Linked DNA regions of Actinokineospora baliensis. The protein of the gene in region 2 interacts with the protein of the main gene of each other region in a pairwise test. Links are inferred from orthologs where the notes say so. Each region holds a gene or a part of one and is shown on either strand. Other genes may lie near its edges.

Region 1 (10,417 bases), 4.0 Mb from region 2 along the record:
ACCGCGATGGGCACGGTCACGAACCAGACCTTGCGCGGGCGGGCGGTCATTCGAAGCCCCGCTCGGTCCACGGCTGGCGCAGCCCGCGCAGCACGAGCGCGGACTCGAGGGCCGCCGCGCACGCCTCGTAGCCCTTGTCCTCGGCCGACCCGGGCAGCCCGGCCCGGTCCAGCGCCTGGTCCTCGGTGTTGACCGTCAGCACGCCGTTGCCCACCGGGGTCGACTCGTCGAGCGCCACCCTGGTCAGCCCCGCGGTGACCGCGTCGCAGACGTACTCGAAGTGCGGGGTGCCGCCGCGCACGACCACACCGAGCGCGACCACGGCGTCGTGGTGGCGGGCGAGTTCCTGGCACACGACCGGCAGTTCGACCGCGCCGGGCACCCGCACGACGGTGGGCTCCTCGATGCCCGCCTCCTCGGCGGCGGCGAGCGCGCGGGCGAGCAGCTGGTCGGTGATCCCCGCGTGCCAGCGGGTCGCCGCGATGCCCAGCCGGATGCCGGTGCTGTCGGGGACGCCCTGCTCCGGCCTGCCCTCGCCGCTCACGCGTCCTCCCCCGCCGCCGAGCCGACGGACCCGATCTCGTACTGCTCCAGGTTGCCCAGCTCGTGGCCCATCCGGTCGCGCTTGGTGCGCAGGTACCGCAGGTTCTCCGGGTTGGGCCACACCGACAGCGGCACCCGGTCGACCACGGTGAGCCCGTAGCCCTCCAGGCCGACCCGCTTGGCGGGGTTGTTGGTGAGCAGCCGCATCGACTTCACGCCGAGGTCGACCAGGATCTGGGCGCCGGTGCCGTAGTCGCGGGCGTCGGCGGGCACGCCGAGCGCGAGGTTGGCGTCGACGGTGTCCGCGCCGTCGTCCTGCAGCTGGTAGGCCTGTAGCTTGTGCATGAGGCCGATGCCGCGGCCCTCGTGGCCGCGCATGTAGAGCACCACGCCCCGGCCCTCGGCGGCGACGGCCTCCAGCGCGGCGTCCAACTGCGGGCCGCAGTCGCAGCGCAGCGACCCGAACACGTCGCCGGTCAGGCACTCGGAGTGCACCCGGACCAGCACGCTCTCGCCGTCGCCGATGTCGCCGTAGACCAGCGCGACGTGCTCGATGCCGTCGAGGCGGCTGTCGTAGCCGACCGCCCGGAAGGCGCCGTGCGCGGTCGGGATCCTGGCCTCGGCGACCCGGTCGACCTGCTTCTCGGTGCGGCGGCGGTAGGCGATCAGGTCGGCGATGGTGATGATCGCCAGGTCGTGCTCGGCGGCGAAGACCACCAGCTCGTCGTAGCGGGCCATCTCGCCCTCGTCCTTCTGCGACACGATCTCGCAGAGCACGCCCGCAGGCCGCAGCCCGGCCATCCTGGCCAGGTCGATCGCGGCCTCGGTGTGGCCGGGGCGGCGCAGCACGCCGCCCTCCTTGGCGCGCAGCGGCACCACGTGGCCGGGCCGGTTGAAGTCCTTGGGGGTGGTGGTCTCGTCGGCCAGCAGCCGGATCGTGTACGCGCGATCGGCGGCGGAGATGCCGGTGGACACGCCCTCGGCGGCGTCGACGGTGACGGTGTACGCGGTGCCCCGGACGTCCTGGTTGGTGTGGAACATCGGCGGCAGGTCCAGCCGGGCGCAGTCGGCCTCGGTCAGCGGCACGCAGATGTAGCCCGAGGTGTAGCGGACCATGAAGGCCAGCAGCTCGGGGGTGCACTTCTCGGCGGCGAAGATGAGGTCGCCCTCGTTCTCCCTGTCCTCGTCGTCGACCACCACCACGGCCTTGCCGTCGGCGATGTCGGCGATGGCTCGCTCGATGGCGGCGAAATCGCTCACCGGTCCCCCTCCTCGGCGGCCAGGTGTGGCCCGGCCAGCTTTTCCACGTACTTCGCGATCACGTCCACCTCGAGGTTCACCCGGTCCCCCGGTTCGCGAAGACCCAGGGTGGTGGCGCGCAGCGTCTCGGGGATCAGGCTCACGGTGAACCAGTCCGCCCCCACCTCGACGACGGTCAGCGAGACCCCGTCGACGGTGATCGAGCCCTTCTCCACCACGTAGCGGGCCAGGTGGGCGGGCAGGCTGAACCGCACCACGTCCCAGTGCTGCGACGGCGCCCGCGACACCAGCTCCGCTGTGCCGTCCACGTGGCCCTGCACGATGTGCCCGCCGAAGCGCTGCCCCACGGCGGCGGCGCGCTCCAGGTTCACCGCGTCCCCCGCGGCGACCCCGTCGAGGCTGCTGCGGAGCAGGGTCTCGTGCATGACGTCGGCGGTGAACGCGCCCTCGGCGTGCTCGACCACGGTCAGGCAGACCCCGTTGACCGCGATCGAGTCGCCGCGCTTGGCGTCGCTGGTGACCAGCGGCCCGGCGATGGTGACCCGCGCGGCCTCTGCCAACTGCTCCACCGCGACGACCTGGCCGCGTTCCTCGACGATCCCGGTGAACACCGGCGGCTCCTCCTCAGTTCCGGACCGGGACCGCGGAGATCCGCACGTCCGGTCCGCTCATGGTGACCTCTTCGACGGCCAGCCGGTGTGCCTCGGTGATGGTCGACACCCCGGATGCGCCCAACGCCACAGGCCCGCCGCCGAGCAGGGTGGGCGCGAGGTAGACCAGGACCCGGTCGACCAGCCCCGCCCCCACGAACGCGCCTGCCAGCGTCGGCCCGCCTTCGAGCAGGACGTCGACCACCCCGCGCGCGTGCAACTCGGCCAGCACTTCGGCCGGGTCGTGCGTGCGCGCCAGCAGGGTCTCGGCGCTGTCGTCGAGCACCCTGGCCCCCTCGGGCAGGTCGGTGTGTCCCACGACAACCCGCAACGGCTGCCGGGCCTCCGGTGTTCCATCCGCAGCGCGCGCGGTCAAAGTGGGATTGTCGATCATGACCGTTCCGGTTCCGACCACAATGGCGTCCACCCGCCTGCGCAGCTCGTGCACCTCTTCGCGCGATTCCGCCGAACTGATCCACCGACTGGTCCCATCGGCGGCGGCGACCCGTCCGTCGAGGGTCGCGGCGTACTTCCACGTCACGTGCGGTCGACCGTGTGTGACGAAGTGCAACCACGCCCTGAGCGGACCTCTGCTGACCTCGTCGGCGAGCAGCCCGGCTTGGGTCTGGACGCCCGCCTCGCGCAGCGTTGTGGCACCGCCGGACGCGACGGGGTTCGGGTCGGACACCGCGTAGACGACCTTCGCCACTCCGGCCGCGATAAGAGCGTCGGTGCAGGGTGGGGTGCGGCCGTGGTGCGCGCAGGGCTCAAGGGTGACCACCGCGGTCCCACCTCTGGCCCGCTCCCCCGCCGCGCGCAACGCCATCACCTCAGCGTGCGGCCCACCAGGTGGCTGTGTGGCGCCCTCGCCTATAGGCACGCCCGAGGAATCCAGCACGACGCACCCCACGGGCGGGTTGGGACTGGTCGACCCCCGCACCTGCTCGGCCAGCGCCACCGCAGACCGCATCGCCGCGGCCAGGCTGTACTCCACGCCGGACAGTCTCCCAGCTCGGGCCCGCCTCCCGGCAGCGGGTCGACCGGAAGTCGCCGGTCCACAGTGGACTCCAGGGCGGCCGGGCCCGCGGGTCAGGCCGGGACGAAGCGGTGGTTGGCGGAGCGGGCCTGGTCACGCAGCGCGGTGATCGCGCGGGCCGGGTCGGCGGCGCCGTAGACGGCCGAGCCCGCCACGAAGCAGTCGACGCCCGCCTCGGCGGCCAGCTCGACGGTGTCGGCGTTGATGCCGCCGTCGATCTCGACCAGCAGGTTGAGGTGGCCGGTGTCCACCAAGCGGCGCAGCGTGCGGACCTTGTCGAGCACCTCGGCGATGAAGCTCTGGCCGCCGAACCCGGGCTCGACCGACATCACCAGCAGGGTGTCGTACTCGGGCAGGATCTCCAGGTACGGCTCGATCGGGGTGCCCGGCTTGACCGAAAGGCCCGCCTTGGCACCGGCGGCGCGCAGGTCGCGGGCGATGCGGACCGGGTCGGTGGCGGCCTCGACGTGCACGGTGACGTTGTGCGCGCCCGCCTCGGCGTACCCGACCGCCCACCGGTCGGGGTCGGAGATCATCAGGTGGCAGTCCATCGGGATGTCGGTCACCTTGAGCAGCGACTCGACGATCGGCAGGCCCAGCGTCAGGTTCGGCACGAAGTGCGCGTCCATCACGTCCACGTGGACCCAGTCGGCCCCCTCGATGGCGGCGAGCTCGTCGGCGAGCCTGGCGAAGTCCGCAGACAGGATGCTGGGGGCGATCATCGGGGAGGTCGACACGAGTGCCCAGTCTAAGTCAGACCGGTGGGGCGCTCAGACGAGGGCGAGGACGGCGTCCGCGCTCCCCCACGAGTGGCTGACGCCCATGCCGCCGTGCCCGTAGTTGTGCACCACCAGCGCCTCGCCGACCCGTTCGGCTTCTAGCCGCGGCGTGGCCCGCCACGGCCGCAGCCCGACCCGGTGCTCGACCACCCCGGCGTCGGCCAGCCTCGGCTCCACGGCAGAGCAGCGAGCGATGATCCCGGCGGCGACCAGCGCGTCCGGGGTGCGGTCCCACACGTCGGGGCGGGTGATGCCGCCCAGCACGACGTGGTCGCCGTGCGGGAAGAACCCGGCCCACTCGTCGCCGAGGACGGCCTCGATGTAGTACTCGTCGAGCCCGGGGTTCTCGACGACGACGTGCTGGCCCCAGAACGGCCGCACGCCCTCGTCGCCCGCCAGTTCCCTGGCGCCGACGCCGGTGCAGTTGACCACCACGGGCGCCTCGGCCGCGGGTTCGGCCAGCGAGGCGACCCGGCGGATCTCGATCTCGACGTCCAACCGCGCGACCAGGTGGTCGAGGTAGCGGGGCATGTCGACGACGGGCACGGTGGTCTTCATGCCGACGCGCATGCCCGGCCGCAGCTCGTCCGGCTCCAGCATCCGGACCTCGGGCAGCCGGTCCACCCACGGCGGCGGTTCGTCCTGGATGTCGGAGGCCTGGGTGCCACGGCACAGGTGCACACCGGTCGCCGGGTCGGCGGCGAGCCCGGTCAGCTCGGGCTGGGTGGCGTAGGCCCACGCGCGCCCCGGGTCGGTGAAGTCGGGTCCCCACAACGCGGCCGCCACGGCCGAGGTGGTCTCCGCGGGCGGTTCGGCGGCCCACACCCGAACCCGCGCGCCGGAGTCGGCCAGCCGGATGGCGGTGCTGAGCCCGATGACCCCCGCGCCGATGACGATCGCGTCCGCTGCCATGGCCGCACGCTACCCCGCCGCGTCACCCGCTTGGGTAGGTTGACCTCCTGTGAACCGGTCCCTGCGGGTGGCGGCCTACGCCGTGTGCGTCGAGGCGGAGAAGATCCTGCTCGCCAGGTGGGTGGGGCGCACCGAGAAGAAGTGGACGCTGCCCGGCGGCGGGATCGACCACGGCGAGGACCCGCTGGACGCGGTGGTGCGCGAGGTGGCCGAGGAGACCGGGTACGCGGTGCGGGTGGACGCGCTGCTGGGCATCCACTCGGTGCGCCGCCGGTTCGAGCGCACCGGGCTGCGGCGAGCGCTGACCAGGGCGGGCAACGCGACCGACTGGCACGGGCTGCGGGTGGTGTACGCGGCGACGATCACCGGCGGGGAGCTGACCTTCGAACAGGACGGGTCGACCGACATGGCCGCCTGGGTCGACCTGGCCGAGGTGTCCACAGTGGACCGGACGGACCTGGTGGACGTCGCGCTGCAGCTCGCGACGCGCAAACCGCCGACCGGGCACGCGGACTGAACTCCTTTTCCGCATACGTGCGGAAATAAGTCATGCGCGCATTCCTCAGGAGGCGGGGCACCATTTTCCGGTAGCCTGGCCGCGGGGAGGAGTTCGGTACCGGCGCCGGTTCTCTGGGGAGGGAACTCGGTACGGCGCGGTACCCGCTCGCCCCTTTCTCCCGGGGGCCGCCGTGTGGTCCCCCGGCCGGACAGTGGGGGTTCACCAATGGCTCGACGCCATGCCAGAGACAGTTTCCTCATCGTCGGCGAAGGGGTGGTGGAGTCGACCGCGGACGGCACCCCGCTGACCCGCGCGCCGTCCACCGAGGAGGAACTGCGCCGATTCCGCTTCTCCCGCCTCGGCCCGAAGGGCAACCGGACCGACGAGGCGCTGCGCACCGCGCTGGCCACCGCCATCACCGAAGCCGGGGCCGCGCAGCCGGACGGGTCGATCCCGGCCGGTTTCACCTACCTCGGCCAGTTCGTCGACCACGACCTGACCATCGACAGGACCGCGACCCAGCTCGGGTCCGAGGTCACGGTGGACGAGCTGGTGCAGGGCCGCTCGCCCGCGCTGGACCTGGACTCGCTCTACGGCCGCGGCCCGCTCGACCGCCACGACCGGCGCTTCTACGCCGAGGACCAGGTCAAGCTCAAGGTCGGCACCACGTCGGCGACCGACTTCCCCGACGACCGGGTGCGGGTCGACCTGGAGGGCTTCGACCTGCCCCGCAAGGGCGGCACCTCGGGGACCGGGGCCGACCGGCGCGAGCCGCTGATCCCGGACCTGCGCAACGACGAGAACCTGGCCGTCGCGCAGACGCACCTGGCGTTCATCCGGTTCCACAACCGCGTCGTGGACGACCTGGCGCTGTCGGGGATGAACGAGCGCCGGTTGTTCGAGGCCGCGCGCGAACAGGTGGTCAAGCACTACCAGTGGATGTTGCGCACCGATTTCCTGCCGCGCGTGGTCGACCCGGAGATCGTGCACGAGGTGTTCACCGGTGGCCGCCGGTTCTTCGAGGCCAACGGCCACAACCGCACCCGGCGACCGACGATGCCGGTCGAGTTCTCCGTCGCCGCGTACCGCATGGGCCACAGCATGGTGCGCGACGCCTACGAGTGGAACCGCGTGTTCCGCACCGGCGGCCCCGGCCCGCTGGGCACGCTGCCGCTGCTGTTCACCTTCACCGGCGTCAGCGGCAACTTCACCGGCGGCTCGCTGTCCGAGTTGGACGATCCGAACTCCGGCACCGTCGACCGGTTGCCGACCAACTGGATCGCCGATTTCCGCCGCCTGTACGACTTCACCGAGGCGGGCCGTCCCGATCTCGCGGCTCCCGAAGGCGGCGGCAACGCGGCGAAGCGGATCGACACGGTCCTGGTGGACCCGCTTGACCAGCTGCCAGCGGGCACCTTCGGCGGTCGGGGCACCGCGTTCCCCGCCGTCCACCGCAACCTCGCGTTCCGCAACCTGACCCGCGCGAGCATGGTCGAACTCGCCAGCGGCCAACAACTCGCGGCCCTGTTCGGCGTGACACCGCTCACCACCGAGCAGATCGTCGAGGGCGCTGGCGGCGCGTCGCTGAGCGGGCTGTCGCCGGAACAACGGGCAGAAGTGTCGTCGGACACGCCGCTGTGGTTCTACGTGCTGCGCGAGGCCGAGCTCAACAACGGTGTCCTGGGCCAGGTCGGCGGTCGGATCGTGGCGGAGGTCTTCCACCGCGCGATCGAGGCCAGCCGCGCCTCGATCGTCCGGGAACCGTGGTGGCGCCCGGCACTGGGCCCGGACTCGACCACGTTCCGGATGACCGACCTGCTGCTGTTCGCCTTCGAGGGCAAGGCGGACCTGCTCAACCCGCTCGGCGACTGACCCCGCGGCCGGGGTGTCCCGCGTGGGGCACCCCGGCCCCCGGTAACGTGCCACTGTGGACTTGGCCTCCGACATACGCACCCGCCTCGCCTCGGCGGGCGACCCCGGCCGGGCACCGGACATGCAGCGCTACATGAAGTCCGACATGCCCTTCCGCGGCGTCCCCAAACCCGCCAGGGACGCCCTGGTCCGCCAACTCCCCGCCCTCCACACCAGAGCCGAGTGGCTCGACGTCATCCGCCGCCTCTGGCGAGAAGCCACCCACCGCGAAGAACGCTACGTCGCCCTGGACCTGCTGCGCCGGTACCCGCGCTGGCAGGAACTCGACCTCTTGCCCCTGTACGAGGAATTCGTCGTCACCGGCGCCTGGTGGGACTATGTGGACGAACTCGCCAGCCGCCACATCGGGTCGCTGCTCATGGCCCAGCGGGACGCGGTCACCCCGGTGATGCGCGAGTGGGCGGTGTCCGAGGACCGCTGGAAACGGCGGGTAGCGGTGATCTGCCAATTGGGGGCGAAGGGGGAAACCGACCTGGCCCTGCTGGCGTTCGCGGTGGAAGCGAACGAGGCGGACGGGGACTTCTTCTTGCGCAAGGGGATCGGGTGGGCGCTGCGGCAGTACGCGCGGGTGGACGCTGACTGGGTACGGGGGTTTGTTGAGGCACATCCTGGCCTGTCGGGGTTGTCGCGGCGGGAGGCGTTGAAGCACATCTTGACCGGGTGAGGGCGGGTCTCTTGTTTCGGCTTCGCCGTCGGATCATCGGCTCGTCGCTTCGCGACCTTGCATGCCGATCCGCGATTTAAGTGCGGGCTCGATGTGGTGGACCTGTTTTGCGTGGGGCCCCTACGACAGCCGTGGCAGGACCGCAAAGCAGGGGCCGAAAAGCATGGCCCTGCAGCGAGGCAAGGCTACGACTATCGTCCCCCCACACAAAACAGGTCCACCCCATCGAGCATCTGGCACCAGCGTGTTCCGAGTGTCCAGTGGTCGGGCTGGCGGGGTTGGCTCGGTGGGCGGGGTTGGCGGGGTTGGCTCGGTGGGCTGGGTTTGGATGGGCTGACTCGGTGGCTTGGGTTTGGGTGGCGGGGCTGACTCGGTGGCTTGGGTTTGGGTGGCGGGGCTGACTCGGGGGGGCTGGGTTGGGTGGGTCAGCTCGGTGGGTTGTTCTGGCACCGGCGGCTTCTGAGGTTTGTCACTGGCTCCTGAAAAGCCTTGAGGGCGGCCGCGAGGTTGTCGCGGTCGCCCTCAAGGGGGGTGGGGCTATTCGGTTAGTGGCGGACGCCGAGGATGAGCTTTTGGAGGTCGGCTCGGGTGATGTCGGCGGGGGCCAGGGTGGCCTTGCGCTGGGCGGCGGCAGCGGGGACCGGCTGCGGGAGCGGGTCGCACTGGGCGTCGGAGCGCTTGCCGGGCTTGCGGGCGGGGAGCTTGCCCGAGGTCAGGTAGTCGGCGATCTTGTCGTCCACGCAGGGGATCCCGTTGAGGGAGCCGGAGTGGGTGGTGCCGCCGACGCCCTCGATGAGGGCGGACTTGGGGAAGCGGTTGCGGACCTCGAGGCTGCCCTCGTAGGGGGTGGCCGCGTCGAGGGTTTCGCTCAGCAGCAGGATCGGCGGGGCCTTGGAGCCGTCGACCTCGACCGGCTTGCCGACCTTGCCGCCCCAGTACAGGCAGGGGGCGTTGAACCAGGCGTTGCCCCAGGTCTCGAACGGGGCGCGGATGTGGGTGATCCAGTTGTCGATCTGCCACCTGGTCCACGAGGTGGGCCACTGGACGTCGGTGCACTGGGTGGCCAGGTACATCGCGAAGCCGTTGTCGGTGCCGGGGCCCTGGCCGTTGGAGGCGTCGTAGAGATCCTTGAGGCCGGAGTAGTCGCCGTCGTTGACCCACGCCGAGAACGCGTTGGCCACGTCCTCCCAGCCGAACACGTAGTACCCGGCCTGCAGGAAGATGTCGGTCCACTCGTCGGGGCCGATGATGCCGCCAGCGGGCTTGGCGATGAACTTGAGCTGCTCGCCGTAGAACTTCGCCTCGACCTGGCGACCCGTCTTGCCCAGGTGGTAGACCGAGTCGTTCTTGGCGATCCAGTCGAAGTAGATCTTGATGTTGCGGTCGAAGGCGACGTCCTGGTCCAGGTTGGCCTGATACCACACCTTGCGGGGGTCGACGTTGCCGTCGAGGACCATCCGGCGGACGCGCTCGGGGTAGAGCGTGGCGTACACCTGGCCCAGGTAGGTGCCGTAGGAGAAGCCGTAGTAGTTGATCTTCTCCTGCTTGAGCGCCTTGCGCAGCACGTCGATGTCGTTGACCGTGTCGGTGGTCTTGACGTTGTCGAGCAGGTCGCCACCCGCGGTGTCGCAGGCCTTGGCGTAGTTCTTGGACCTGGTCAGCCAGGTCTGCTCCAGCTTGCTGGTGGCGGGCACGTAGAACGGCCGGTTGTAGGCGAAGTAGGTGCCGTCGCAGGCCAGCGCGGGCTGGCTGGAGCCGACGCCGCGCGGGTCGAAGCCGATCCAGTCGTAGAACTCGCCCGCGCCGTTGGGCACGAACTCGCCGAGCACCGACAGGGTCAGGCCGGAGCCGCCGGGACCACCGGGGTTGGTGATCATGACGCCCTGGTACTGCTCGGCTGGCGCCTTCGCCGCGATCCGCGACACCGCCAGCTTGATCTTGGTGCCGGACGGCTTGGCGTAGTCGAGCGGTACCTCCAGGAAACCGCACTGCGCGCCGCGCCTGGCCAGGCCGGGGCTGGCGCAGGTGCCCCACGCGATCGGCGCGGGGTCGTAGTTCACCTGGTTGGGCGCGGGCTTGGCCTGCGGGGCCGCGGAGACAACCGGCGCGAGCACCGCACCGCCCACCACGAAGCCCGCCGCG
Region 2 (10,274 bases):
ATGTTGTTCGGGTCGGTCTGGCCGTCGCCGTTGCCGTCGGAGGCGTAGCCCTTCCAGGTCGACGGGATGAACTGCATCGGGCCGACCGCGCGGTCCCACCTGGCGTCGCCGTCGTAGCGGCCGCCGTCGGTGTCGCTGATCGCCGCGAAGCCGCCGCCGTTGAGCACCGGACCGAGGATCGGGTGCGCGGTCTTGCCGTTCGCGTCGACCTGACCGCCGCGCGCGTGGTTGGACTCGATGCGGCCGATGCTGGCCAGCAGCGGCCAGTCCAGGTGGCAGCCGGGGGTCGTGGTGGCCATGGTCTGCGCGGCGCGCATGTAGGCCTGCAACATGGTGCCCGGGATGCCGTTGGGGCCACCGGGCAAGGTCACCGCGGGACCGGCCGTGTACTTGAGCAGCTCCGGGGTGCCAGCGAGCGCGAGGATCTGCTTGCCCAGCTCGGCGTTCTCCGGTGCCGACCCGTCCGCGCCGACCTCGCTCGGGTCGGTCAGGCCGAACAGCCCGCCGCCGATGCCCTTGGCCATCGCGACCTCGTTCGGGCCGCCCGCACCGACCAGGTCCACCGGCTCACCAGCGGCGACGACCGGTACGAACAGCAGCGCGCCCGCCGCGGCGACCGCACCGCGTCTGCGCTTGACCCGCTGCCGGTGCTTGCCTACCTTCCTGCCCCCGGTCTTCGAACTCACCGTGAAAACCCGCCCCTCGGTTGTGTGCCCGCCTGCTGGCGCAGACCCCTGCTCGCGTCTTCGGTCATCTACCCTGCCTCATCTCAGCCTCAGAGTCATCGTCGGCAGGCAGAACCCCGGCAAAAGGGTCCAGATGTCGTCGGCTGCCGCCCTTCCGTCCGTCCGTTGTTCACCCCCGGGTACGCGGGTGTGCCTTCTTGACCATGACGGGGACGTAGCGCGCGTGCCCGCCGGTTGCCCGGGTGATCGAGTTACCCTCGGGTAGTGACCGCTACCGAGCCCCCGGCGCGCCGACCGGACCGCACCCACGAGGTGGTCAACCAGACGCCCCCACTGCATCGCCACAACCCCCTCGGATGTGACCCGGCACTGGTCAGCGCGGTGCGCGCGTACGGATCACCCGAGGTGCTCGACTCGCTCGCGGCCGTCGCGGCGGAAGCCGGAGCTGAGGAAACCCGCGAACACGGACGGTTGGCGAACGCGCACCCTCCGGTGCTGCACACGCACGACAGGTACGGCAACCGGGTGGACGAGGTCGAGTTCCACCCGTCCTGGCACTGGTTGATGTCACGGGCTGTCGCACATGGACTACACGCCGCGCCGTGGGCGGCGGACGCGGGCGAGCACGCGCACCTGCGCCGCGCGGCGGCGTTCACGCTGTGGTCGCAGGCCGAAGCGGGCCACGGCTGCCCGATCTCCATGACGTACGCGGCCATCCCCGCGCTGCGCCACGAACCGGAGATCGCCGCGCGCTACGAACCGGGTCTGCTCGCGCCGACCTACGACTTCGGACTGCGCGCCCCGGAGATCAAGTCCGGACTGCTCGCGGGCATGTCCATGACCGAGAAGCAGGGCGGCTCCGACGTCCGTGTGAACTCAACCACAGCAACACCTTCCGGTGACGGGACCTACCGGCTCGTCGGCCACAAGTGGTTCACCTCCGCGCCGATGAACGACCTCTTCCTGACCCTGGCGCAGGCGCCGGGCGGGCTCACGTGCTTCGTGCTGCCGCGGGTGCTCCCCGACGGCACCCGCAACGCACTGCGCCTGCAACGGCTGAAGGACAAGCTGGGCAACAAGTCCAACGCGTCCGCGGAGCTGGAGTACACCGGCGCCACCGGCTGGCGGGTCGGCGACGAGGGCCGCGGGGTGCGCACCATCATCGAGATGGTCACCATGACCCGGCTCGACTGCGTGCTCGGGTCCACTTCGAACATCCGCGCCGCGCTGACCGAGGCCGCCCACCACGCCGCCCACCGGTCCGCCTTCGGTGCCCTCCTGCGGGACCAGCCCGCGATGACCGCCGTCCTGGCAGACCTGGCACTGGAGTCCGAAGGCGCGACGGTGCTGTCGATGTGGCTCGCGTCCCTTGTGGACACACCGTCCCCGGTGCTGCGGCTGGCGTTGCCCGCCGCCAAGTTCTACGTCTGCAAACGAGCCCCGCTCGTCGTGGGCGAAGCGCTGGAGTGCTTGGGCGGCAACGGTTACGTCGAAGAGTCGGGGCTGCCCCGGCTGTACCGGGAAGCACCGTTGATGTCGATCTGGGAAGGCTCCGGGAACGTGACCGCGCTGGACGTGCTCCGCGCGGTACAGCGGGAACCGGCGGCCGTGGAAGCGTTGTGGGCCGAACTCGCCACCACCGCGGGGGCGGATCGCCACCTGGACGCCGCGGTGGTCCAGCTGCGGGGCGAACTCGCCGAGATCGACCAGCAGCGGGCCAGGCGGGTGGCCGAACTGATCGCGTTGTGCCTGCAGGCGAGCTTGCTGCTGCGGCTGTCGCCCTGGGTCGGGGAGGCCTTCACCGCCGCGCGGCTCGCGGACCGGTCCGGCGTGCTGGGGGTGCTCCCCCGGGGTGTCCCCGCGCGCGAACTGGTCGACAGGGTGACGCCCTCGCCCTAGCTGGCCGCCGACCAGCCGAGCCGGTCGGCGGCGCGGCGGGATCAGCCGGTCAGGTGGTGCTGGGCCGCCTCTTGGATGGCCTGGCGGGCCTGTTGCAGCGCCTGGTTGAGCGCGTCGGCGTGCGATTCCGCCTGGTGCAGCAGGTTGCTGATGTTGCCAGCGGTGGAGGTGCTGCCCAGGATCGACGACACCTCGGCACCGATGTTGCTCAACTCGCTGAGGAACTGCTGGGTGGCGTTGACCGGGACGCGGTCGGCGACGCCGTTCAACCGCTGCGCTTCTTCTTGGATGCTCATCCTCCGGATTCTCCCGTCGGCCGGTATCGGGACAGGGACCGGGACATCTTCGCCGACACCGGGCGGGCACAGCCGGTGATGACCGGAAACCGCTCGCCTAGCGGCCGCCCTCGACCGCTATCCGGGCGCTGACCTCGCCGAGCGCCTCCTGGTACTCCGGCAGCGGGTTCATCGCCACCGCCATCCGCAACTGGGTCTGCGCCTCGGTCAGCCTGCTCTGCCGCTGCAGCGTCTTGCCGAGGGCGAAGCGCGCGTAGTGGTCGGACGGGTCGAGCTCGAGCACCCGCCGGAACGCGTCCTCGGCGCGCAGCAACTGCGCCGAGTTCAGGTACGCCCGGCCCGCGAGCAGGTGCACGCTCGGCGCGTCCGGTTCCGCCGCCAGGACCGGGGCCAACGCGACCAGGGCGTCCAACGGCCTGCGCCGCGCCACCAGTGACTCCGCGTGGCGGAACGCCGCGAACACCTCGGCAGGCTCCTGGGTCATAGTCAGATCAACACTACGCGGGCGGTGTCGGTTGTTCGACCCCAGAACATCTCGCCCCACGATGTGAGCCATCCCCCGGTCGTGTTCGACTCCGACCGGGGGATGGCACCGCTAGGCTCGACCCGAGTAGTCGGACACGCTGTGAGGAGTACGACGTGGCTGTCATCGAGCAGGTCGGCGCGCGCGAGATCCTGGATTCGCGGGGCAACCCCACCGTCGAGGTGGAGGTCGCGCTCGACGACGGGACGCTGGCCCGCGCCGCGGTGCCCTCGGGCGCCTCCACCGGCGAGCACGAGGCCGTTGAGCTGCGCGACGGTGACGTCAACCGCTACTTCGGCAAGGGCGTGGAGAAGGCCGTCACCGCCGTGCTCGACGAGATCGGCCCCGAGCTGCAGGGCATCGACGCCGTCGACCAGCGGATCGTGGACCAGAAGCTGGTCGACCTCGACGGCACCCCGGACAAGTCCCGCCTCGGCGCCAACGCCATCCTCGGCGTGTCCCTCGCCGTCGCCAAGGCCGCCGCCGACTCCAGCGGGCTCGAGCTGTTCCGCTACCTCGGCGGGCCCAACGCGCACGTGCTGCCGGTGCCGATGCTCAACATCCTCAACGGCGGCGCGCACGCCGACACCGATGTGGACATCCAGGAGTTCATGGTCGCCCCGATCGGCGCGGAGAGCTTCCGCGAGGCGCTGCGCTGGGGCACCGAGGTCTACCACTCGCTCAAGTCCGTGCTGAAGTCCAAGGGCCTGGCCACCGGCCTGGGCGACGAGGGCGGGTTCGCGCCGAGCCTGACGAACAACCGCGAGGCGCTCGACCTGATCCTGGTCGCCATCGAGAAGGCGGGCTTCACCGCGGGCCGCGACATCGCGCTGGCCCTGGACGTGGCGGCCACCGAGTTCCACAGCGACGGCGCCTACACCTTCGAGGGCGCGAAGAAGAGCGCCGAGCAGCTGACCGCGTACTACACCGAGCTGGTCAACGACTACCCGCTGGTGTCGATCGAGGACCCGCTGTCCGAGGACGACTGGGACGGCTGGGTGCGGCTCACCGCCGAGATCGGCGAGCGCGTGCAGCTGGTCGGCGACGACCTGTTCGTCACCAACCCCGACCGGCTCGAGGAGGGCATCGCCCGCCGCGCGGCCAACGCGCTGCTGGTGAAGGTCAACCAGATCGGCACCCTGTCGGAGACCCTGGACGCCATCACGCTGGCCACCTCCTACGGGTACCGCAGCATGATGAGCCACCGCTCCGGCGAGACCGAGGACACCACCATCGCCGACCTGGCCGTGGCCACCGGCGTCGGCCAGATCAAGACCGGTGCCCCCGCCCGCGGCGAGCGCACCGCCAAGTACAACCAGCTCCTGCGCATCGAGGAGACCCTCGGCGACGCCGCCCGCTACGCCGGTGACCTCGCCTTCCCGCGCTTCACCCCGGAGTCCTGACACCGATGGTCGGGCGCGGCACCGAACGAGGCCGAGGGCGGCGGGACCCCGTCGCCCGCAGGCCCGCACGCGTGCGGCGCACGCGCCCGACCACCGCGGCGCCTGCCGGGGAACAGCAGTCCCCGGCCCGGCGCAAACGCAAGGGCATCCTCGGCCTGTCCACCACCCGCCGGGCAGCCGTCGTCGCGACCGTCGTCTGCGCCCTGGCCCTGAGCGTGGCGGTGCCGCTGCGCAACTACCTGTCACAGCGCTCGGAGATCGAGGTCACCGAACAGCGGCAGCAGGAGCTGCGCGCCGAAGTGGACGAACTCACCCGGCGCAAGGAGCGGCTGTCGGACCCGGAGCAGATCCGCGCCCAGGCCCGCGAGAGACTGCGCTACGTGATGCCAGGAGAAACCCCCTACATGGTCGAGCTCCCCAGCGACCCCGCGGGCGCGCAGTCCGCAGGGGAACAGGGAAAACCGGTGCCGCAGCAGTCCTGGTACGAGAACCTCTGGGACTCGGTGACCGGCCGGTGACCATCGACCCCGCAGACGTGGCGACCATCGCCGAGCAGCTGGGCCGCACGCCGCGCGCGATCAGGTCCGTGGCCGCGCGCTGCCCCTCCGGGCACCCGGCGGTCATCCAGACCAACCCGCGCCTGGAAGACGGCACACCGTTCCCCACGCTGTACTACCTGACGTGCTCCCGCCTCGCCGCCGCGATCTCCACCCTGGAGACCACCGGGATCATGCGCGAGATGACCGAGCGCCTAGCGGAGAACGCGGCGTTGGCGGCGGCGTACCAGGCGGCCCACCAGTCCTATTTGGACGAGCGGGATGCCCTGGATTCGCTGGGAACCCAGGTGACAGCAGGCGGAATGCCCGGCCGCGTGAAGTGCCTGCACGCCCTGGTGGCCCACTCCCTGGCCAAGGGCCCCGGCGTGAACCCCTTCGGGGACGAGGCTTTGGTGCTGCTGGCCCCCAACTGGCCCACCGGCGACTGCGCCGCTCCTCAGCCGAGTCCGCCCGCATAGGCTGCCGCTCCGCTGTAGACAGGGCATAGCGGATGCACGCAGTGCGGGTGCGAACCGCGGTCACCAACCCGGGGCACGAGTGGCGATTGCGCCGCTCCGCAGGCGTAGGAGGCGGCGGCGCCTATGGCGCCCCGCCTCGCGGGCATAGGCCGCCGCTCCGCTACAGACCGACCGGGCGCAGCGGGTGGATGCAGTGCAGGTGCGAACCGCCGCCTCCAGCCGGTTCCCGGGGCGGAAGTGGCCCGGGCTGCACCTTCCGTGACGAGGCGCAAGCGCTACTCGCCCCGACGTGACCCGCCGGGAACTGCGCCGCTCCGCAGGCGTAGGCGGCGCCGCTCTAAGCGCGCCCGCCTCGCGGGCGCAAGCCGCCGCTCCGCTGTGGACGGACTGGGTGTAGCGGGTGCATGCAGCGCGGGTGCGAACCGCCATCTCCAGCCGGTTCCCGGGGCGCAAGTGGCCCGGGCTGCACCTCGGTGACAAGGCGCAAGCGCTACTCGCCCCGACGGGCGCCGCTCAAAGGGCGTGGGCGGCGCCGCTCAGAGCGCGCCAGCCCCGCGCATAAGCCGCCGCTCCGCTGCAGACCGATTGGGCGCAGCGGATGCACCCAGCGCGGATGGGAACCGCCAACTCCAGCCGGTTCCCGGGGGCGCAAGTGGCCGGGCTACGCCTTCGGTGGCAAAGCGCAAGCGCTACTCGCCCCGACGGGCGCCGCTCAAAGAGCGTAGGCGGCGCCTATAGCGCGCCAGCCTCGCGGGCATAAGCCGCCGCTCCGCTGCAGACCGATTGGGCGCAGCGGATGCACCCAGCGCGGGTGCGAACCGCCAACTCCAGCCGGTTCCCGAAGGCGTAGGCGGCGGCGCCTACAGCGTGCCTGCCTCGCGGGCGTAGGCCGCCGCTCCGCTGTAGACGGATTGGGCGTAGCGGGTGGACTCGTTGTAGGTGAGGACCGCTTTCCACCAACCCTTGCCGGTGCTGAGGTCGCCGCCGCTGGCGCAGAGGTAGTTGGCGGCGGTGAGGGCGGAGTCGTCGACGTTCTGGGGGTTGGGGGGTGTGCCGTCGGCGGTGGCGCGCAGGGACCAGCGGGACCAGGTGGTGGGCAGGAACTGCATGGAGCCCACGGCGCGGTCCCACCGGGGGTCGCCGTCGAGGGTGCCGCCGTCGGTGTCGGGGATGGCCTGGACGCCGGGGGAACCGTCGAGGGGGACGCCGATGATGGGCTTGGTGAGGGTGCCGTCGTCGTTGATCTGGGCGCCGCCGTAGCGGCCGTGGTGGGACTCGACGCGGCCGACGCCAGCGAGCACGGTCCAGGTGATGTTGCAGCGGGGGACGCGCTGGCGGGTGGCGATCTCGGCCTTGGCGTAGGCCAGCAGCGTCCGCCGCGGGATGTCGGTCGCCTCGGACAACCGGGTGACCCAGCCGTCGAGGTCCTGCTCCGGCACCGGTCCCGCCTTCGGCGGCTCCTCCCCCCGCCGCACCGGCACCTCCACCACCGCGAACCGCTTCGGCTGCGGCGGCGGATCCCCGTCGTCGAGCAGCAGGACGGTCCCCGCGGCCAACGCCACCAGGAAGACGACCAGGGCGAGCCTGCCGAGCACCCGGACACCACGTCCACGCCGGGGCCCCGGAGTCGGTTCCAACGGGATGGACAACGTGGTCGGCTGGGGAGTCGGAGTGGCGGCCACGAAAACCAGGCTACGTGTTCCCCACCGGTGCTCGGCCGCTGCCTCGCTCCCCCGAGCCGGGAGCAAAGCCGTGACCAGCGGTGATGCCCGCCGAATTGGCGGCGATACGTCAAGGAATCGCTACGGCCGCACCGCCCGCAGCGCGTAGATCAGCGGGATCCGGGGTGCCTCGTCCGGCAAGGAGAACCAGCCGCCGGTGGTGGTCATGGTGGACCATCGGGGCCAGGGGAGCTGCTCGGTCTCACGCAGCAGGGAGATCCGCAGACCGGCACCGACGAGGGCGTTGACGACGTCGCCGATGCCGTGTTGCCACTCGTAGTGGACCTGGGCCTCAGCCAACTCCGGACCGTCGGTGTACGTGCGGGTTCCGTCCCGTTCGACGGAACCGCGGCCGGAGAGGTAGTCGTGGCGCAGCAGCAGGTCCTCGCTGCCGTCCGGTGGCGGTACCGGGCTCAGGGCGTTGAGCAGCGGGTGGAACTCCACCACGTACACCTGGCCGCCGGGGCGCAGCAGCCCCGCGACCTGTCCGGCCCAGACGTCCAGGTCGGGGACGTAGCACAGGGCGCCCTTGCCCGTGTAAACGACGTCGAAGCGGGACCCGCCAAGGGCTTCCACGGCCGAGTGCACGTCGGCTTTGACGTACTCGACCGCGACTCCCTTGGCAGCGGCCAGTTCCGCCGCGGCGCGCACCGACGCCGCTGAGATGTCCAGGCCGACCACGCGCGCGCCGAGAGGCGGGAACGCGATGGTCTCGGCACCGATGTGGCACTGCAGGTGGACGAGGTCCTTGCCTGCCAGATCACCGAGGTCGGCCCACTCGAAGTCGGCGAACCACGCCCTGGGGTCGCGCCCCGCCACGTCGTAGAACCGCGACGCGACGTGGATCGGGGTGCGGGCGTCCCAGTTGGCTTCGTTGGCCTGGATCCTGGCGCTGGTCTCGCTGTCGAATCCCATGATCCCCATCCTGCCGCCAGTGGCCGCTAGTGCAGGGGCGGGAGGGCGGGCGGTTTGGCCGAGGGGGTGGTGGCCAGCCGCTCCAGGGCGATCTCGATGGCGGTGTCGAGCTGCGGGTCGCGCCCGGCGACGTGGTCCTGCGGGCGCATGACGACCTCGACGTCCGGATCGACGCCGTGGTTCTCCATGCCCCAGCCGGTGCCCTCCATCCACGTCGCGTACCTCGGCTGGGTGACCAGGGTGCCGTCGACGAGCCGGTAGCGCATGTCGATGCCGACCACACCGCCCCAGGTGCGGGTGCCGACCACCGGGCCGATCTTGAGCGCCTTGATCGCGGCGTTGACGATGTCGCCGTCGGAGCCGGAGAACTCGTCGGCGACGGCGACCACCGGGCCGCGCGGCGCGTCGAGCGGGTAGGTCTCCTCGTAGTAGCCGTCGCGGGCGCGGCCCCAGCCGACGATGCGGCGGCTGAGCTTCTCCACGATCAGCTGCGACAGGTGCCCGCCCCTGTTCTCCCGCAGGTCGACCACGACACCGTCGCGGCGCATCTCCAACCGCAGGTCGCGGTGGAACTGGGCCCACCCGTTGGCGACCATGTCCGGCACGTGCAGGTAGCCGATCCGGCCGTCGGTGGCCGCGTGCACGTGCGCGCGGCGGTCGTTGACCCACGCCTGGTAGCGCAACGGCATGTCGTCGAGCAGCGGCACCACCACCACGCGCCTGGTCGCCCCGCCGCCCTTGGGTTCGACCGTCAGCTCCACCGGGGTGCCCGCGGTGCCGACCAGGAGCGTGGCCGGTCCGCGCAGCGGGTCGACGGTGATCCCGTCGACGGCGATGATCGCGTCGCCCTCGCGGACGCCGACCCCGGGGGCGCGCAGCGGCGAGCGCGCCTTCGGGTCGGAGGTCTCCCCCGGCACGATCGCGCTGATCCGCCACGCCCCGTCGGCGTCGCGCACGACGTCGGCGCCGAGCAGCCCCTGCCTGCGCCGGTGGTCGCCGCCGCCGCCGGTGGGCAGGACGTAGGCGTGCGAGGTGCCGAGCTCGCCGTGCACCTCCCAGAGCAGGTCGACCAGCTCGTCGTGCGAACCGATCGCGTCGACCAGCGGGCGGTAGGTGTCGAGTACCCCGGCCCAGTCGACGCCGTTCATGTCCGCGCGCCAGAAGTGGTCGCGCATCAGGCGACCGGTCTCGTCGAAGGACTGCCGCCACTCCGCCGCCGGGTCGACGCGCACCCGGACCCGGCTGAGGTCGACGGTGATGTTGTCCTCGGAGTGGTCGTCGTTGTCGGCTTTGCGGTCGGCGGGCAGCACCCGCAGCGACCGGCCGTCGCGCACCACGATCCGGCTGCCGTCGCCGCTGGGCCACACCTCGTCGAGGCCGTCGACCAGGGTGTCGACCTTGAGCTTGGCCAGGTCGTAGCGCTCGAGCACCGAGCGGGGGGCGGCGGACCCGGAGTCGTCGAGGTCGTCGCCGAGCGAGCCGGTCAGCGGGTCGCGCAGCCAGGCGACGCCGCCCTTGACCGCGACCAGGCGCGAATAGCGGGCCGCGGGCACCGGGAAGGAGACCACCCGGTCGGCGATGCCCTCCAGGTCGACCGAGGTGCGCGGGGTCTTGTCGTCGTCATCGGTGTCCTTGGCCTCGGCGCTCGAATCACCGGAGAACCCCCTGCCCTCGCGGACCGGGGCGAACGGCGACGGGGTGAGCGCGGCCAGCGGCGCCAGGTAGGGCCTGCTGCCGTTGGCGAAGGACACGTCGAACACGTGCACGTCGTAGATCGGGTCGAAGCTGCGCGAGGACAGGAACGCCAGGTGCTTGC

What was found.
Region 1: the proteins of eno (region 2) and rpe interact in binary tests that used the Escherichia coli proteins (3 or more experiments, as listed by UniProt). The link is inferred for Actinokineospora baliensis from one-to-one orthologs.

The regions. Positions count from the first base shown.
Region 1 is NZ_JAFBCK010000001.1:6,181,194-6,191,610, forward strand. Bases 2,378-5,369 are described here. They hold rpe (ribulose-phosphate 3-epimerase), read right to left. Parts: upstream 4,212-5,369; coding sequence 3,543-4,211; downstream 2,378-3,542. Other genes in these bases: JOD54_RS27475 (riboflavin synthase), read right to left, coding at 2,378-2,414; ribD (bifunctional diaminohydroxyphosphoribosylaminopyrimidine deaminase/5-amino-6-(5-phosphoribosylamino)uracil reductase RibD), read right to left, coding at 2,428-3,423; JOD54_RS27490 (NAD(P)/FAD-dependent oxidoreductase), read right to left, coding at 4,260-5,180; JOD54_RS27495 (NUDIX hydrolase), read left to right, coding at 5,230-5,369. Also shown: JOD54_RS27460 (PH domain-containing protein), read right to left, coding at 1-50; ribH (6,7-dimethyl-8-ribityllumazine synthase), read right to left, coding at 47-544; JOD54_RS27470 (bifunctional 3,4-dihydroxy-2-butanone-4-phosphate synthase/GTP cyclohydrolase II), read right to left, coding at 541-1,803; more of JOD54_RS27475, read right to left, coding at 1,800-2,377; more of JOD54_RS27495, read left to right, coding at 5,370-5,697; JOD54_RS27500 (peroxidase family protein), read left to right, coding at 5,905-7,551; JOD54_RS27505 (DNA alkylation repair protein), read left to right, coding at 7,607-8,275; JOD54_RS27510 (alpha/beta hydrolase), read right to left, coding at 8,821-10,417. UniProt on the Escherichia coli protein: Catalyzes the reversible epimerization of D-ribulose 5-phosphate to D-xylulose 5-phosphate.
Region 2 is NZ_JAFBCK010000001.1:2,180,103-2,190,376, reverse strand. The notes cover bases 2,815-5,663. They hold eno (phosphopyruvate hydratase), read left to right. Parts: upstream 2,815-3,520; coding sequence 3,521-4,807; downstream 4,808-5,663. Other genes in these bases: JOD54_RS10410 (DUF501 domain-containing protein), read left to right, coding at 5,322-5,663; JOD54_RS10415 (FtsB family cell division protein), read left to right, coding at 4,879-5,325; JOD54_RS10425 (tetratricopeptide repeat protein), read right to left, coding at 2,979-3,365; JOD54_RS10430 (hypothetical protein), read right to left, coding at 2,815-2,881. Outside these bases: JOD54_RS10440 (lytic transglycosylase domain-containing protein), read right to left, coding at 1-686; JOD54_RS10435 (acyl-CoA dehydrogenase family protein), read left to right, coding at 951-2,585; more of JOD54_RS10430, read right to left, coding at 2,627-2,814; more of JOD54_RS10410, read left to right, coding at 5,664-5,822; JOD54_RS10405 (lytic transglycosylase domain-containing protein), read right to left, coding at 6,683-7,504; JOD54_RS10400 (class I SAM-dependent methyltransferase), read right to left, coding at 7,625-8,458; JOD54_RS10395 (S41 family peptidase), read right to left, coding at 8,485-10,274. UniProt on the Escherichia coli protein: Catalyzes the reversible conversion of 2-phosphoglycerate (2-PG) into phosphoenolpyruvate (PEP). It is essential for the degradation of carbohydrates via glycolysis.